Regions from separate parts of the Faecalibacterium sp. OF03-6AC genome, predicted to be linked through region 2. Evidence: riboswitches for the same ligand, from Rfam matches in the RefSeq annotation. Region 2 holds a riboswitch; the other holds the start of a gene.
What was found. Region 2 has a riboswitch for FMN ahead of DXA66_RS03220 (ECF transporter S component). Riboswitches for the same ligand answer to the same signal wherever they lie in the genome.
Positions count from the first base shown of each region.

Region 1: linked by a shared signal. The riboswitch ahead of DXA66_RS05140 (ECF transporter S component) and the one ahead of DXA66_RS03220 (ECF transporter S component) in region 2 are both predicted to bind FMN.

Region 1 covers NZ_QUEN01000003.1:224,992-232,339, reverse strand. The annotation lists gene pta (phosphate acetyltransferase) at 1-677, shown strand, start outside; gene DXA66_RS05145 (mechanosensitive ion channel family protein) at 916-1,998, opposite strand; FMN riboswitch at 2,167-2,286, shown strand; gene DXA66_RS05140 (ECF transporter S component) at 2,438-3,037, shown strand; gene DXA66_RS05135 (MATE family efflux transporter) at 3,165-4,583, opposite strand; gene DXA66_RS05130 (phospho-N-acetylmuramoyl-pentapeptide-transferase) at 4,755-5,708, shown strand; gene DXA66_RS05125 (bifunctional 5,10-methylenetetrahydrofolate dehydrogenase/5,10-methenyltetrahydrofolate cyclohydrolase) at 5,816-6,670, opposite strand; gene DXA66_RS05120 (cyclodeaminase/cyclohydrolase family protein) at 6,682-7,317, opposite strand; gene DXA66_RS05115 (5-formyltetrahydrofolate cyclo-ligase) at 7,308-7,348, opposite strand, start outside.
Region 2 covers NZ_QUEN01000002.1:212,630-219,977, forward strand. The annotation lists gene ribE (6,7-dimethyl-8-ribityllumazine synthase) at 1-208, shown strand, start outside; gene DXA66_RS03185 (response regulator transcription factor) at 229-645, shown strand; gene DXA66_RS03190 (low molecular weight protein-tyrosine-phosphatase) at 642-1,100, shown strand; gene DXA66_RS03195 (plasmid recombination protein) at 1,018-1,749, opposite strand; gene DXA66_RS03200 (hypothetical protein) at 1,987-2,409, opposite strand; gene DXA66_RS03205 (Sir2 silent information regulator family NAD-dependent deacetylase) at 2,923-3,840, opposite strand; gene DXA66_RS03210 (protein-ADP-ribose hydrolase) at 3,785-4,564, opposite strand; gene DXA66_RS03215 (4Fe-4S binding protein) at 4,567-5,175, opposite strand; gene DXA66_RS03220 (ECF transporter S component) at 5,180-5,797, opposite strand; FMN riboswitch at 5,871-5,988, opposite strand; gene DXA66_RS03225 (pyridoxamine 5'-phosphate oxidase family protein) at 6,004-6,399, opposite strand; gene DXA66_RS03230 (helix-turn-helix domain-containing protein) at 6,620-6,964, shown strand; gene DXA66_RS03235 (DUF6061 family protein) at 7,057-7,311, opposite strand.

The sequences.
Region 1 (7,348 bases), on a different contig from region 2:
AGGCTGATTGCCTGCTGGGCGGCGCTACTTACTCCACTGCCGACACCATTCGTCCCGCTCTGCAGCTGGTCAAGACCAAGAAGGGCGCACATCTGGTCAGCTCCTGCTTCATTCTGGACCGTGACTGCGGTGAAGAGGGCCTGAAGCGCATTGCCATGGGCGACTGCGCTGTTAACATCGACTATACCGATACCGTTGATAAGGCTACCGGCGAGGTCAAGATCGCCGCTTCTGCAAAGCTTGCTGAGGTTGCTATTGAGACCGCTAAGACCGCAAAGTTGTTCGGCATCGATCCGAAGGTTGCTGTGCTGAGCTTCTCCACCAAGGGCTCCGGCAAGGGCGGCACCGTTGCTTTGAGCCATGACGCTGTGATCAAGGCTCAGGAAATGGATCCCGAGTTGGCTGTGGACGGTGAGCTGCAGTTTGACGCTGCCGTTGCTCCCGAAGTTGCACAGGTCAAGTGCAAGGGCAGCAAGGTGGCTGGTCAGGCCAACACCTTCATCTTCCCCTGCATCGAGGCCGGCAACATCGGCTATAAGATCGCTCAGCGTCTGGGCGGTTATGCAGCTTACGGCCCCATCCTGCAGGGTCTGAACGCTCCCATCAACGATCTGTCCCGTGGCTGCAACGCCGACGAGGTCTACAAAATGAGCCTGATCACTGCCTGCCAGTCTTGAGCTGACTGATTGAAAATAGCCGCCGCATTCACCGTACAAAACGGGCAGAATGTTGAGGCTTCAAAGGCAGATTTCAAAAAATGAGTATAGCAAAGCTGAACATCTGTGAAAAAGCAGGTGCTCAGCTTTTTGCATTTTCAGTTCCGAAAAATTCTACTCTTTTTGAGGGAAAAAGATGAGATTTTTGCTTTCCGCTTTTCATTGGCGCTATTTTGCAACAGCCCCTTTACAGGTTTGCTCAGTTCTTTTCGATATACACGCTGGTGGAGGGGAACGCAAAATCCACACCGTCGGCCTGCATGATGTCCATAATGTTCAGGTTCAGGTCGTTCTGCATCTGCAAAAATTCCGCGTAGGCGTTAGTCAGCAGGTAGGCGGAGACCAGAATGTTGATGCTGGAATCGCCAAAGTTTGCAAGCTGTACGATGTTGGTACCCTTGTTGGTGTAAGGGCTTGCGTCCAGCATGGTCTGCAAGTCTTTCATCAGCTGTTCCAGCTTTGGGCGGGTGGTGCCATAGGTGACACCCAGATTGAACTTGTAGGGCCGCATGGTGCGCAGGGCGGCGTTCTGCACGGTGGAAGAGCAGATCTTACTGTTCGTCACCACATTGATGGTTTTATCCAGCGAGCGGATGCGGGTGGAACGGAAGTTGATGTCGATCACTTCGCCTTCCACATCGCCCACAGTGATCCAGTCGCCCACCGAGAAGGGCTTGTCCAGCAGAATCACGATGCCGGAAAACAGGTTGCTGGCGCTTTCCTGTGCGGCCAGCGAGATGGTCAGACCAACCAGACCGGCACCGGCGACAATGCTGCCGATGGGAAAGCCCACTTCTTGTGCCAACGCTGCCACGCACAGCACGATCACCAGCACCTTGTAGGCGGTGTCCAGCAAAGAGCAGAGTGTTTTGTTGGAGCGGATCTCCGGGCTGCAGGAAGCCAGCAGCAGGGCGGCCAGATCCGATGCCGCATACAGGCCTTCGCAGACCAGCAGGGTCATGACAAGGCGGAAGCAGACCAACAGCAGTCTGGCAATGCCGGGAATGGCCCAGGGCAGGGAAGCTGCCGCCAGATATACGCCAACCGCAGTGCACATGCGCTGGATGGGTACCGCAAAGCTGCGCAGCAGGATGGGAGTGCCGTTAAAGTACCACTTGCGGGCCAGCAGTGCCGGAATGCCCCTTTTGCTCAGCCAGCGGCGTACCAGCCATGCGGCAAGCAGAATGAGCAGCGCGCACCCTGCGCGCGCAGCCAGTGCAAACCAGCCCTCCAGCAGTACAGAGCCAAACTCAAACGAAAGATCACGAATAGAAAAGATCATGATAACCTCCTGAATTTTATACGACCCATCTATGATACCATACCGCACCCACCCGGGCAAGAGCTTACAGAGAAGGGAGCTTGAAAGAATTACTTTGACATTTTTTGCACAAATTTTAAGATGCCCTCTTGACAAGCTGTGCCTGCCACGCTATACTTTGTGCCAGAAAGTTCGTTTCAGGGCGGGGTGAGATTCCCCACTGGCGGTAAAGTCCGCGACCACCCGCAAGGGTGCTGACCCGGTGCAACTCCGGGACCAACGGTATAGTCCGGATGCAAGAAACGGCAGGCAAATCGTTGTCTACGCGCCCTGTTGCAGTGTTTTTGTTGCAACAGGGCGCTTTTCTATTTGTCCTTCCCGTTCCAAAAAAACAAGATACGAAAAGAGCTTTCGGAACAATTTTTGTAAGGGGTGTCTTACCCCGGGAAGGATCATTACCATGAAAAAAAGCACGACTCACAATCTTACTGTTGCCGCCATGCTCAGCGCGGTGGCCTTTATCCTGATGTTCATTGAGTTTCCCATTCCGATGCTCATCCCGTCCTTCGTCAAGATGGACTTTTCTGACCTGCCGGCTCTGCTGGGTGCCTTTGCTCTCGGCCCGGTGTACGGTGTGGTCATCAGCTTTATGAAGAACCTGCTGCACATCGTTATCAAGGGCACTTCCACTGCATGCGTGGGCGAGCTGTGCAACTTCATGCTGGGTGCGGTTTTCTCCGCTGTGGCAGGCGCTGTCTATAAGCACCACAAGAGCCGCAAGACCGCCATCATCGGTGCTATTGCAGGCGCTGCAGCCATGGCTGTGTTCAGCGTACCGTCCAACTACTTCATCACCTATCCGGCCTATGTGCAGTTCTACCACATGCCGCTGGAAGCCATCCTCGGCATGTATCAGGCCATCCTGCCTTCTGCAGACAGCCTCATCAAGTGCCTTGTCATCTTCAATATGCCCTTCACGCTGGTCAAGGGCCTGCTGGATGCAGTGCTGTGCATGCTGATCTACAAGCCGCTGTCTCCCATCCTGCACGGCAGAAAGTAACTTGTTCTCCACTTTTTTCTTCTTCTCAAATCATATAACCACAGCAAAACTCCCCGGTCAGGTCCCGCAGTGCGGTTCCCGGCCGGGGAGCTGTTATTTAGAGGAAAATATATCCGCCCGCGGTCGATCAGGCCAATGCCCCTTTGTCCAGCCATCTGCCATGGGCCAGCCGCACAAGGAACAGCACACCGCGCATGGTCAGCTCAAAGCTCATGGCCATCCATACACCCACCAGCCCAAAATGCGGAGCCAGCAGGGAAGCCAGCGTGAGCCGGATGCCCCACATGCTGACAAGGTTCAGCACAAAGCATCCCGTGCTGTCTCCGGCACCCTGCATGGCACCGCTGGCAACGATGCTGGCACCGAACATCGGTTCGGCCAGTGCTTCAATGCGCAGCACCTGTGCGCCCAGCGCAATAACTGCCGCATCTGCGGTGAAAACACCCATCAGGTTTGGCGCAAAAATGTACATGCCAACGCCGGTCAGCGCCATAATGCCCATGCCCATGCCGGTGCACAGCCAGGCAAAGTTTTTTGCCATATCCCGACGGTTTGCGCCCACGGCCTGCCCCACCAGTGCAAGGGATGCATCCTGAATGCCATAGCCTGCCATGTAGCACAGGCTTTCGGCACTCACACCCAGACTGTTGGCAGCAATGGCGGTGGTGCCAAGGCCGGATACGATGCGGATGAGCAGCACCTGCGCCGAGGAAAGAACTGCACGCTCTGCGGCCAGCGGTGCGCCTACCTTCCACAGGTTCTGCAGGCAGGCTTTGGTAATGTGCCAGGAGCCGGGCTTGCGGATGCACAGCGGGCCGTCTCGCAGCAGCAGGATGGCAAGGGTCAGCACACCGCTGATAGTGGTAGCAAGGGCGGTGCCCAGTGCTGCGCCCGGTACCCCCCAGCCAAGGCCCCAGACGGTCATTGTGCGGCCAAACACCACCATCTCACGGGTGGGATTGATGAGGCAGAAGTTAAAGATCACATCCAGCACGCAGGTCAGCACGCTGATAAGGCCCGGTGTCAGGGCATCGCCGGAGGAACGCAGCATGGAGGAGTAGGTTCCCATGATCATCAAAAAGGGCAGGGAAGCCGACCAGATGGCAAAGTAGGCCGAAGCATCCGCCTGCAGGGAAGGGTCGGCACCCAGCCATCCGGGCAGAAAGCGGCTGATGCCAATGCCGAAGGCCGCAGCTGCAAGGCCCACCACAAGGTTGAAGATCATAGATTGGCGCAATACACCGCGTGCATCGTCCTGCCGGTCTGCACCCAGATACTGTGCCACCTGAATGGCAAAGGACATATATAGACCGGCCAGCATTCCATGCATGAGCCACGTGCTGGAACTGACGATGCCAATGGATGCCGTAGCAGATGCACCGATATGCCCCACCATGGCTGCGTCGATGTACTCCACCGCAGTTACCACGATCTGCTGCAGGATGGATGGGATGCTCAGTGTGAGCACCACCTGCATGGTGTGCCGCAGCGGCACCTGTTCGCCCCGGCGCATCTGCGCCGAAAGCTGCTCAAGAGAGATGGACATGAGTTCTCCTTTTATAGAAACAATAACTTTTTTGACAGACTGATATACTATTATAAGTGCGGTGCTGCAGAAAGTCAATCAAACGTGGATTTTTCTCCGGGAATGATTGATTTTTTATGGATAGCGTGATACACTTCTCTCACAAACATAAAAGAAAGAGGAACTTTGAATATGATCGAATCACTGCTTTCGGTCGTAGGACAGCGCGGTGTCGATGCTCTGGCATTCCTGCTGGCGTTTGCCCTCACGGCTTTGATGGACTCCGTTTTTCACGATAAGCTTCCGCACGACCATGGCCGCGAGTTTGCGGTGAACGGTGCGCTTTCCAAGGGTAAGGCCCGTGGTTCCGGCCTGATCTTCGTGCTGTGCATCGCACTGGTATCGCTGGCATTCCTGCCGTTCAAGGTGGAATACGTCATCTACACCATTCTGCTTATTACATCCATGCTGTCCGGCTACTTTGACGATGCTGCTGAAACTGCATGGAACGAGTATAAAAAGGGCATCATTGATTTTGCCATTGCCATCGTTGCAGGTGTGACCTACCTCAACTTCAACGGCTGCGGTGTGAATTTCCTGCAGTGGAGTTTCACTCTGCCGTATGCTGTGTATCTGCTGCTGATCGTTATTCTGATCTGGACCAGCATCAATGTGGTCAACTGCACCGACGGCGTGGACGGCCTTTCGGCAAGTGTTGCAGTGGTGACCATCGGCACCTACCTGCTGGCCTATAAAACAGAACTGGCTGAGTACGGCACCGCAGGCGTTGTGTTCATGGGTGCGCTGCTGGCCTATCTGTGGTCCAACGCAAAGCCGTCCAGCCTGCTGATGGGCGATGCCGGCAGCCGCGCAATGGGCTTCTTTATCGCAATGCTGTCCCTCAAATGCGGCCATCCGTTTGCCTTCCTGCTGGCAGCCATCGTGTTCATCGTGGATGGCAGTCTGGGCATCCTGAAGATCAGCCTGAAGCGCTTTTTGCACATTTCCATCCTCAAGAACACCCGCACCCCTCTGCACGACCACGCCCGCAAGAATAAGGGCTGGAGCGACGAGCAGGTGGTGGCCCGCTGGCTGATCATGCAGTGTGTGGCTTCGGCTTTGCTGCTGCTCATTGTCCGCGGCTAAAATATAGCAATCAAAAAAGACGCTTGGTCTTGTCTGAATATGTTTTCCCGGCAGGGAAGCATACAGCAGTGTATCAAGCGTCTTTTATTTTATAGTTCGATGATTCGTTACAGCCCGGCCTTTTTGGCTGCAGCCTGCACGACATGGCCCACCAGAACCGAGGTGGTCACAGTGCCCACACCGCCGGGTACCGGCGTGATGGCATCCACTACCGGCTCTGCTTCGCTGAACTTTACGTCACCGCACAGCTTGCCCTCTTCGTTCACATGGATGCCCACATCCACCACGGTCTGGCCCTCCCGCAGGCAGTCGGCACCCACGGCACCCATCTTGCCCATGGCCACTACTACCACATCTGCTTCCTTGCAGATGGCGGGCAGGTTCTGCGTGCGGGAATTGCAGATGGTCACGGTGGCGTTCTCGCGGTCCAGCATCATGGCTGCGGGCTTGCCTACCACAAGGCTGCGGCCCACTACGACAGCGCGCCTGCCGGAAAGCGGAATGTTGTAATACTTCAGGATCTCAAGGCAGGCCTGCGCGGTGCAGGGAGCGTAGCCGAGATCGGTATTAGTGAACACACCGGCCAGAGAATCGTCCGTGATGCCGTCAATGTCCTTTTCCGGAGCCAGCGCCGCACGCACAGTGCGGTCATTGAACTGCTTGGGCAGCGGACGGAACAGCAGGCATCCGTGGATGGTATCCTCTGCGTTCACCTCGGCGATCGCCTTCAACAGATCGTCCTGCGAAGCATCGGCGGGCAGAAGAAACTGCTTTACCTCCACGCCCACCTTGCCGCAGCGGGCGATCACGCCGCGCTCGTAGGAGAGGTCGTCCTCCCGCTCACCCACACGCACCACGGCCAGCGTGGGAGTGATGCCTTTTGCCTTGAGCTGCTCACACAGCGCCGCATTGCGTTCGTTCATAGCGGCTACAACGGGTGCGCCCTTCAAAATCGTTGCCATAATACTTTCCCTCACTTATTTCGCAATTTGTTCATCACGGATGCAAAAACAGCGTCTGCCCGCAACACAAATTCATCCAGCAGTTTGTCTGTTTTTGCGTCCAACGCAGCAGCGCGCTCACGGTCTGCCATCAGCTTTGTGTTGATGAACACATTCAGGCTTGCGGCCTGCAAGGCTGCCTTGCACAGGGCGGCTGCACAGCCTGCGTCCGAGACGGCCATCACGCTGCCCTTGGCGGCGTATTCTTCCACCAGAGCAATGCCCTCGGCGCACTTTTCCATGATCTCAAGTGGCACGGCACAGGCGGCATCCAGCGCCTTTTCCAGCACGGCGGCTTTGTGTGCAGCCTGCTCTGGTGTGTCCTTGGGCAGGCCGTAGGCCGCAGCCAGCGGCGCAAAGGCATCGGCATCGGCCTGCACCAGCGCTTCCAGCTCTTTGCGCAGGGCATCGGCTTTTGTGTTCAGGGCCTGAATGTCTGCTTCCACGGCGGCATATTTCTTTTTGCCGGTGGTCAGGTTGCCCACCATATTGCCCAGCGCTACACCGGCAGCACCCACCAGCGCTGCCGTTCCGCCGCCGCCCGGCGTGGGGACTTTGCTGGCCAGCTCTGCGAGAAATTTCTCACAGCTCAGCTTAGTCATTTCCATTTGTAAATACCCCTCTCTGTTACATAGGCAT
Region 2 (7,348 bases):
CTATGTGTGCAATGAGGTTTCCAAAGGCATTGCCACGGTCTCGCTGGAAAGCGGGGTTCCCGTCCTCTTTGGTGTTCTGACCACCGAAAACATCGAGCAGGCCATCGAGAGGGCAGGCACCAAAGCAGGTAATAAAGGCTATGACTGCGCAGTCAGTGCCATCGAGATGGTAAACCTGCTCCGGGAAATGGATACCGCCGCAGAGTAAAATACACGCAGGAGTTTGCCATGATCGTTATAAAAACCCGACAGCCTGACCCGGAATTGGAGCAGAAGATCCGGATGCTTCTGGAACGAGAGCACATCGAGGCAGAGCAAATATCCATTGATTCATGGGAGAAGTTGGTTCTTCCGGGGCTTACACTGGATGGAACAACCCACGAAGTGTCGTGCAACGGCAGAAAAGTCTCCCTTACACGACTGGAGTTCGATTTGCTGCTGATGCTTGCCTCTCACGAAAGACAAATCTTTTCAAAAGAAGAGCTTTTCCGTGCTGTGTGGGGACAAAACTGTGATGACACCTTAAAGGTCGTGGCAAATACCGTTTCCAATCTGCGAAAGAAGCTGGCCGGCTGCGGCAGCTTTATCCGCACTACCCACGGCGGCTATACTTTTGTAAGCCAAAAGGAGAACGACCCGGTATGACCAGGATCTTATTTATTTGTCTCGGAAATATCTGCCGAAGCCCGATGGCTGAATCTATAATGAAAGACCTTACGTCCAAGGCAGGATTTTCCGAGCAATTTGAAATTGCGTCAGCCGCCACCAGTGCATGGGAAATCGGAAATCCGGTCTATCCTCCTGCACGGCAGAAGCTGGAAGAACATGGCATCGACTGCAACGGCAAGACCGCCCGGCAGATGACCCGGCTGGATTATGCACGGTATGATCATCTGATTGGCATGGATGAAAGTAATCTGTGCGACATCCTGCGGATTGTCGGCGGAGACCCACAGCATAAAGTCTCGCTGCTGATGGCGCATACGGATCATCCCTGTGAAGTGGCAGACCCATGGTTCACGGGAGATTTTGAAGCCACATGGCAGGATATACTGGAAGGATGCACGGCATTGCTTGAGGAACTGCGCTATCAAAGGTGATTTTGCGGTTGCTGCGGCGGCTGAGGGGCTTGCCCTGGTCAGGCAGCTCAAAACCCAACGCTTCCAGCGCCTTTTCCTGCTGGGGAGCTACCTCTCCATGCTTGTTCTCGCAGTCGAACACATGGCGCTCGTGGATGTGAGGCGTACTTTCGTCCAGATGCAGTGCCCAGTCCAGTACATGAACATGGTCTCCGAACCTCGCCTTGAACTCCTCAATGAATTCGGTCACGACCGCCAGAAGAACTTCGCCCGAAGCATGGTCGTCCTCTGTTCCCAGCTGATAGATGGTTTCTTCCGGGCAGGTCTTGCGGCTGGACAGCAGGTCAGGAATGCTGCGGTTTCGTTCCGTGTGCCGGATCTTGGCGTTGCGCTCATTTTGCCTTTCGATGAACTCCGAGTAACGGGTCTCGTAGAATTGCCGTTCCACATCCGAGAATGTCCCTGCCAGATCATCCGGGTCTTGTGGGGCGAGAGCCGAACGGAAGCCGAAGCAGTCCCAGTAGATGTTGCCCTTGGCTCGTTCCGGGTCAATGTGCTCGCTGTTGGTGAGGTCGAAATTACGGTCGTTGTGCTTGGGGTTATAGGTGCCGTGTTTTCCGGCTCGTCCATTGTGTCGTGTCAGCTTCAGATAAACATCCCTCCATTTCAACGTCTTGGTGGGGTGGGGTGCGCAGCAGCTTTGCTGCTGAATCTGCCGCCTGCGGTGCGCCAGATAATACCCAGTATTATATGACGCACAGCATCATATCACTGGGGCAAAGGACTACGTCCTCTGCACTCCTGCTCCGGGCAAGCTGGCGGTCAAAGATTTGCGAATCCCTGCCCACCAACTTGTCCGGCTTTTTCAGTTGGCCAAAATGACCAACTGATTTCGTTACGGGTAAAATCAAGTGCCGGGTGGCGGCACCTGATTTTCAACAGACCTTGCAGTGTTACGGAAAACGATGTGCTCATTTTGAGCACTTGCAGCATCTGTAACACGTTTTCGATAGACTTTTTGCCGACAGGCATTGCTGCAATAGCGGGCATCTGCACGTTTGGGTGTGAATTTTTCACCGCAGCACTGGCATACTAAATCCTGACGGCGCATTTGGCGGTATTCCCGCTGCCGCCGATTGTTGGCCTGATTGCCGCACCAGTAGCTGTGACAGTATTTCTTGGTGTAGATGGTGGTGTAGAACACCCGACCGCAGCCGCCGCAGATAAGTTTGCGGACGGCGTATCCTCCGGCGGTAAAACCCGTTTCCTCATACGATTCTTTCAAATAATCCTGATTGTTCTGCTCCCATTTTTCGTTTGTCATATACATGGAGATGACCCTCCTTTCACTGGCGTTACAGAAAAACAATGTGGTCAATTTGACCACATTGTTTTCTGGTAACTGAGGAATCAACGTTTAGCCGTTCTCCCCACATGGTTTTCCTGCCCCCTCTCGGCGGCGTTTTCCGGCTCTCCCTCGTGAGGGGTCATCGCCGGGTATCCCATGCAGACGGTCATGCGGTTGTCAAGGTTCGGTGCTGGATTTGGCAATAAAAAATCGCCACACAACAACCTGAACCTGACCATCCCTTCCGGGGGGGCCTTGGTTCGGGTTCGTTATGTAGCGATAAGAAAGTTAAAAACTTGCCCCGGCCCCTTCGGGAGCCGAGCTGGAACTCTAAGTAAATATGTTATATTAAATTGTTGGGATAGATTACCACAAAAATCGAGCTTTGTCAACAAAAAAATCCGAGAATACGTTACTTTCGGCAGAATGCAAGAAAATGCATCAAAAACTTTGGCAAAAAGAGAGAGGGCTGGACGATGCCAGCCCTCTTGTGGGTCACAATTGCGCTATAATAGCGCCAATATCTGCATGAATGCAGACAGACTGCCGCTCGATCTCCGGCGGGCAAATGGCCTGTCCCTGATTGATGCAGGCGTAGAATGCATTTGGATTTTTAGCGGTCATCCGCCAGAACGGATACTTGATGATGACCGGGGTGTTGTAGCCAACACCCAATTCCAGAAAGAGGATGTGCTGCCCCTCGTGACGGCGCAGAAATTCACGGTATCGCTCTGCCGCACGGTGCCAGCCTTCGTCCTCTACAAAGGTATCGTCTGCACGCAGGTTCATGCTCATGGGTCTGCCGCAATGCGGACAATGTGGCACAAGCTCGGACGGAATATAAGTTTTCAGGATGGTATTCTTCGGCACGGTCAGCTGACCATCCGGTGCAATGATATACCCTTGCGCTTCTACCATCTGCCGGATAAGCTTATCATTGTCATACGTTTCCTGACAGCAGGGCACACTGCATTGGAACAGACCGTAATCACCCTGTGTATAGAACAACCGTTTTTTGTCGAACCCTGCTTTCTGAAAACAGTGGTCTACGTTGGTGGTCAGTACAAAGTAGTCCTTGTCTTTCACAAGAGAAAACAGACCTTGATACACCGGCTTGGGTGCATCCTGATAGCGGTTGATGTAAATATAGCGGCTCCAGTATGCCCAGTATTCCTCCATGGTGGGGTAGGGGTAAAAGCCACCGGAGTACATATCCGTAAATCCGTACTTGCTGGCAAAATCGGAGAAATATTCCCGGAACCGCTCCCCGTCATAGGTGAAACCTGCCGAGGTGGAAAGCCCAGCACCTGCACCAATGATCACTGCATCAGCATGGCTCAGGACCTGCCGCAGCGTATCAATCGGTTCGGAGCAGTCGTTCGTAGATTTTTTTGTCCATATCTTTGAAAACATTGAAGATCACCTTCTTGATGCTTGTGGGTGTTTGCAGGAACTCTTTCACAGTCTGCACCGCAATCTCTGCTGCAAGCTGGTTGGGAAAGTGAAACTCTCCCGTGGAAATGCAGCAGAACGCTACGCTTTCCAGCCCGTTCTCTGCCGCCAGCTCCAGACAGGAGCGATAACAGGAAGCCAGCAGTTCTTTGTCCTCTTTGGTCACTCGCCTGTTGATGATCGGGCCAACCGTATGCAGCACATAGCGGCAGGGCAGATTAAATGCGGCCGTGATCTTTGCCTGTCCGGTGGGCTCCGGGTGTCCCTGCCTGTCCATGATTTCCGCACAGGCAAGACGAAGCTGCACCCCGGCATAGGTGTGGATGGCGTTGTCGATACAGCCGTGGTTCGGGCAGTAGCAGCCGGTCATGCCGCTGTTGGCGGCGTTGACAATGGCATCGCATTTCAGGGTGGTAATGTCCCCCTGCCAGAGGTACAGCCCCGGCTGCAGGGGCGTCAGGTCAGCCGCATCGGTGATGCCTTTTGCGGCGATTTCCTCTTGCAGGTACGCATCCTGTATTTGCAGAAAGTCTGTGCCGATACGCCGTGGTTCACGGATATTCAGCAAGCCCCGCAGAAGCTGCCACTGGGTGTCTGCGTCTGCCGGTATCCGCAGTCCCCGATACTCCGGGTGTTCTTTCAAAAGCACCCTAATGAGGCTCATTCGCCGCTCACTCTGGTTCATAGTCAAACCCTCTTTTCGATTGTCTGCTTAGGGCAGGCTTCCGCACACCGCCCGCAGTGGAGACAGTGGTGCTGGTCAATGACCACCGGCTTCTTGGTAATGTCGATGCACTTCTGCGGACAGACAGAGTAGCACAGCTTACAGCCGATGCAGCTTTTGCCTACATAGTAACCCGGTGCTTCCTGTGTTGCTTTGCCAATGGTGAAGCTGTCCCGGACAATGTGCGCCGGAACACTGATGTCAAAATATTCGCCGTCCGCCTCATACAGGCAGAACACCTCTAGGGCACTGCGGGTATCGCCGGGATAGATGGACTGCATATAGGTGTTTTTCTTGAAAATCTCATCTAGTTTCTCGTTGCCGATATTTTTGATTTTTCCGCGCAGAGAAATCGAGACTTTTTCTCTGGTGGCGGACAGAGCAATGTAGCCCTGCGCCATGAGCTGGGTATAGAATGCTTTGCCCCTTGCAGTAAGGAAATACACCCCTTGTTTGTCATAGAGCATCATGTCGATCACACGGGTCTGGGGATGACCGTCTGCTCCGATGGTGGCAATGGTGGTGGAGTGGATACCTTCCACCAGCAGCTTCAAATAATCTTGCTTCGTCATAACATCAACGACCTTTCAGGACCGGCGCAAGCCGCTTGTACATCAGCATTGTCACGCTGCCAATGATAAGCCCTTTCAGAATATTGAAGGGTAAGGCGTTGAACAGTACGATGTCCAGCTTCGTGTGGATGAAGGGCAGGAATGTGCCGAAAGAGGCGATGAGTTGATCCAACGGCATAAAGGCTTCAAACAGAGGAAGCAGGATGAAGTAGTTCGCCAGTGCGGCGGCAATACCCATCACAAAGCTGGCGGTGACACAGGCAATCCATGCTGTTTTCTTGGTTTTGTGGCGTTTATAAATAGCTCCGGCAGCGACCACATAGGAAGCACCCATCAGAAAGTTGGCAATCTCTCCGATGCCTCCCGTGGAGGTGGTCATAAGTTGCAATGTGTTTTTGACAAGTTCAATGAGCAGACCGGAGAGAGGCCCGAAGGCAAATGCACCGATGAGTGCCGGAAAATCGGACAGATCCATCCTTGCAAAGGACGGAGACAGCGGCACAGGAAATTCCACAAAAGCAAGCACATATGCCATTGCAGAAAGCAGTGCGGTCATGGTGATGGTTCGGATATTGAGGGCGGCAGCTTTTTTCGACTGCTGCAGGATGATAGTGCGGTTCATAATGCTCCATTGAGAGGATATGTTTGGATTTGAAACAGCCCCACAGGACGGGTTTTCCTGCGGGGCTACTTCCTCATATCTTCTTTCATCCGGACTATACCGTCGGTTGCGGAGTTTCACCGCATCGGGCGCTTTTGCGCTTCGCAGACTTTACTGCCGATCAGGAATTTCACCTCGCCCCGAAGATGTTGAATTGAGAATGCTATTTAGAACTCGTAGGGAGGGTTGCCGGAGAAGTCTGCAATGATGCCGTGGGCATCCTCCAGATAGAACACCTCAAAGATGGGGTTGGCAGCCTCGCCGTACTGGCTCTTCACGATGGGGTTTGCGATGCACATCTCCTTGGCGGTCATGTTGTTTTCAAACACAGCCTTGCCATGCAGACGGATCCATGCGTACTCCGGGCTGGAAACGGAGATCTCGATATTGGGGTTTGCCTGCAGGTCCTTGTAAACATCCTTCTGGTTGTTGGTGCAGAACCACAGCTTGCCGTCCAGCTCACCGGCAAACATGAAGGGACGGCACTTGGCCTTGCCGTCACGGCCTACGGTGGCCAGATACTGCACTGGGTTTGCGTTCAGAAATTCTACGACTTTATTCATGGGATGTACCTCCATACATTGTTTTTTCTGACAGCTTTATTGTAATGTGCTTTGTGCGGCTTGTGAAGTACGCACAATATTGTGGTGTAGTTACCAAAAAGATACCATTGCGATGCTGCTTGCTTTTTTTGCTGTTGAAAGCTATAATGATGCCATAAAGCGGTTTGTGGTATCCGTGCATCCGGCACGATGACCACTTGAAATTCCCTTGGAGGTAATTATGGAAAAGGAAATCCTCAAAGAACTCCCGGCCTGCCCGGTGGAGACCACCCTGACCCTCATCAGCGATAAATGGAAGGTGCTGATCCTCCGGGATCTGATGCCGGGCACAAAGCGTTTTGGAGAACTGAAAAAGTCCATCGGCCATGTGACCCAGAAGGTTTTGACCGCTCAGCTGCGGCAGATGGAGGAAAGCGGATTGCTGACCCGGAAGGTCTATGCTGAAGTGCCGCCCCGGGTGGAATATACTCTGACCGAATTGGGATATAGTTTGAAACCGGTTCTGGATGCCATGCGGGCATGGGGCGAAGGGTATAAAAACAGGCTGGAAGGGAAGGCGGAATAAGCGTATTTGCTTGCACAGTTGTGATATGCATAAAACAGAAACAACTGCTAACCCGTATCAAAAGAAATACGAATCAGCAGTTGTTTGGTTCATTAGACTTGATCTTTTGGTCTGCCATGCTCACATCCCAGTGACAGATAGTGCGCAATCTTCCCACTCAGTACAAGCTGTGCATACTCCAACGGCTTATTGTACAGCAGCCAGTCCAGCTCTGCCCTCTGTGCTGGGGTATTGCCGTACTCGTCCTCGATGACGATGCAGTCGATGGCAATGGCAGAGCCGTCTGCAAACCGGGCTTCTACCCGGTTGGTGTCCATGTTGTAGCGGCAAGAAAGCAGTTTGTTCATAAGAAAAACTCCATGTTCTTCGCGTTTGCTTCTTCTG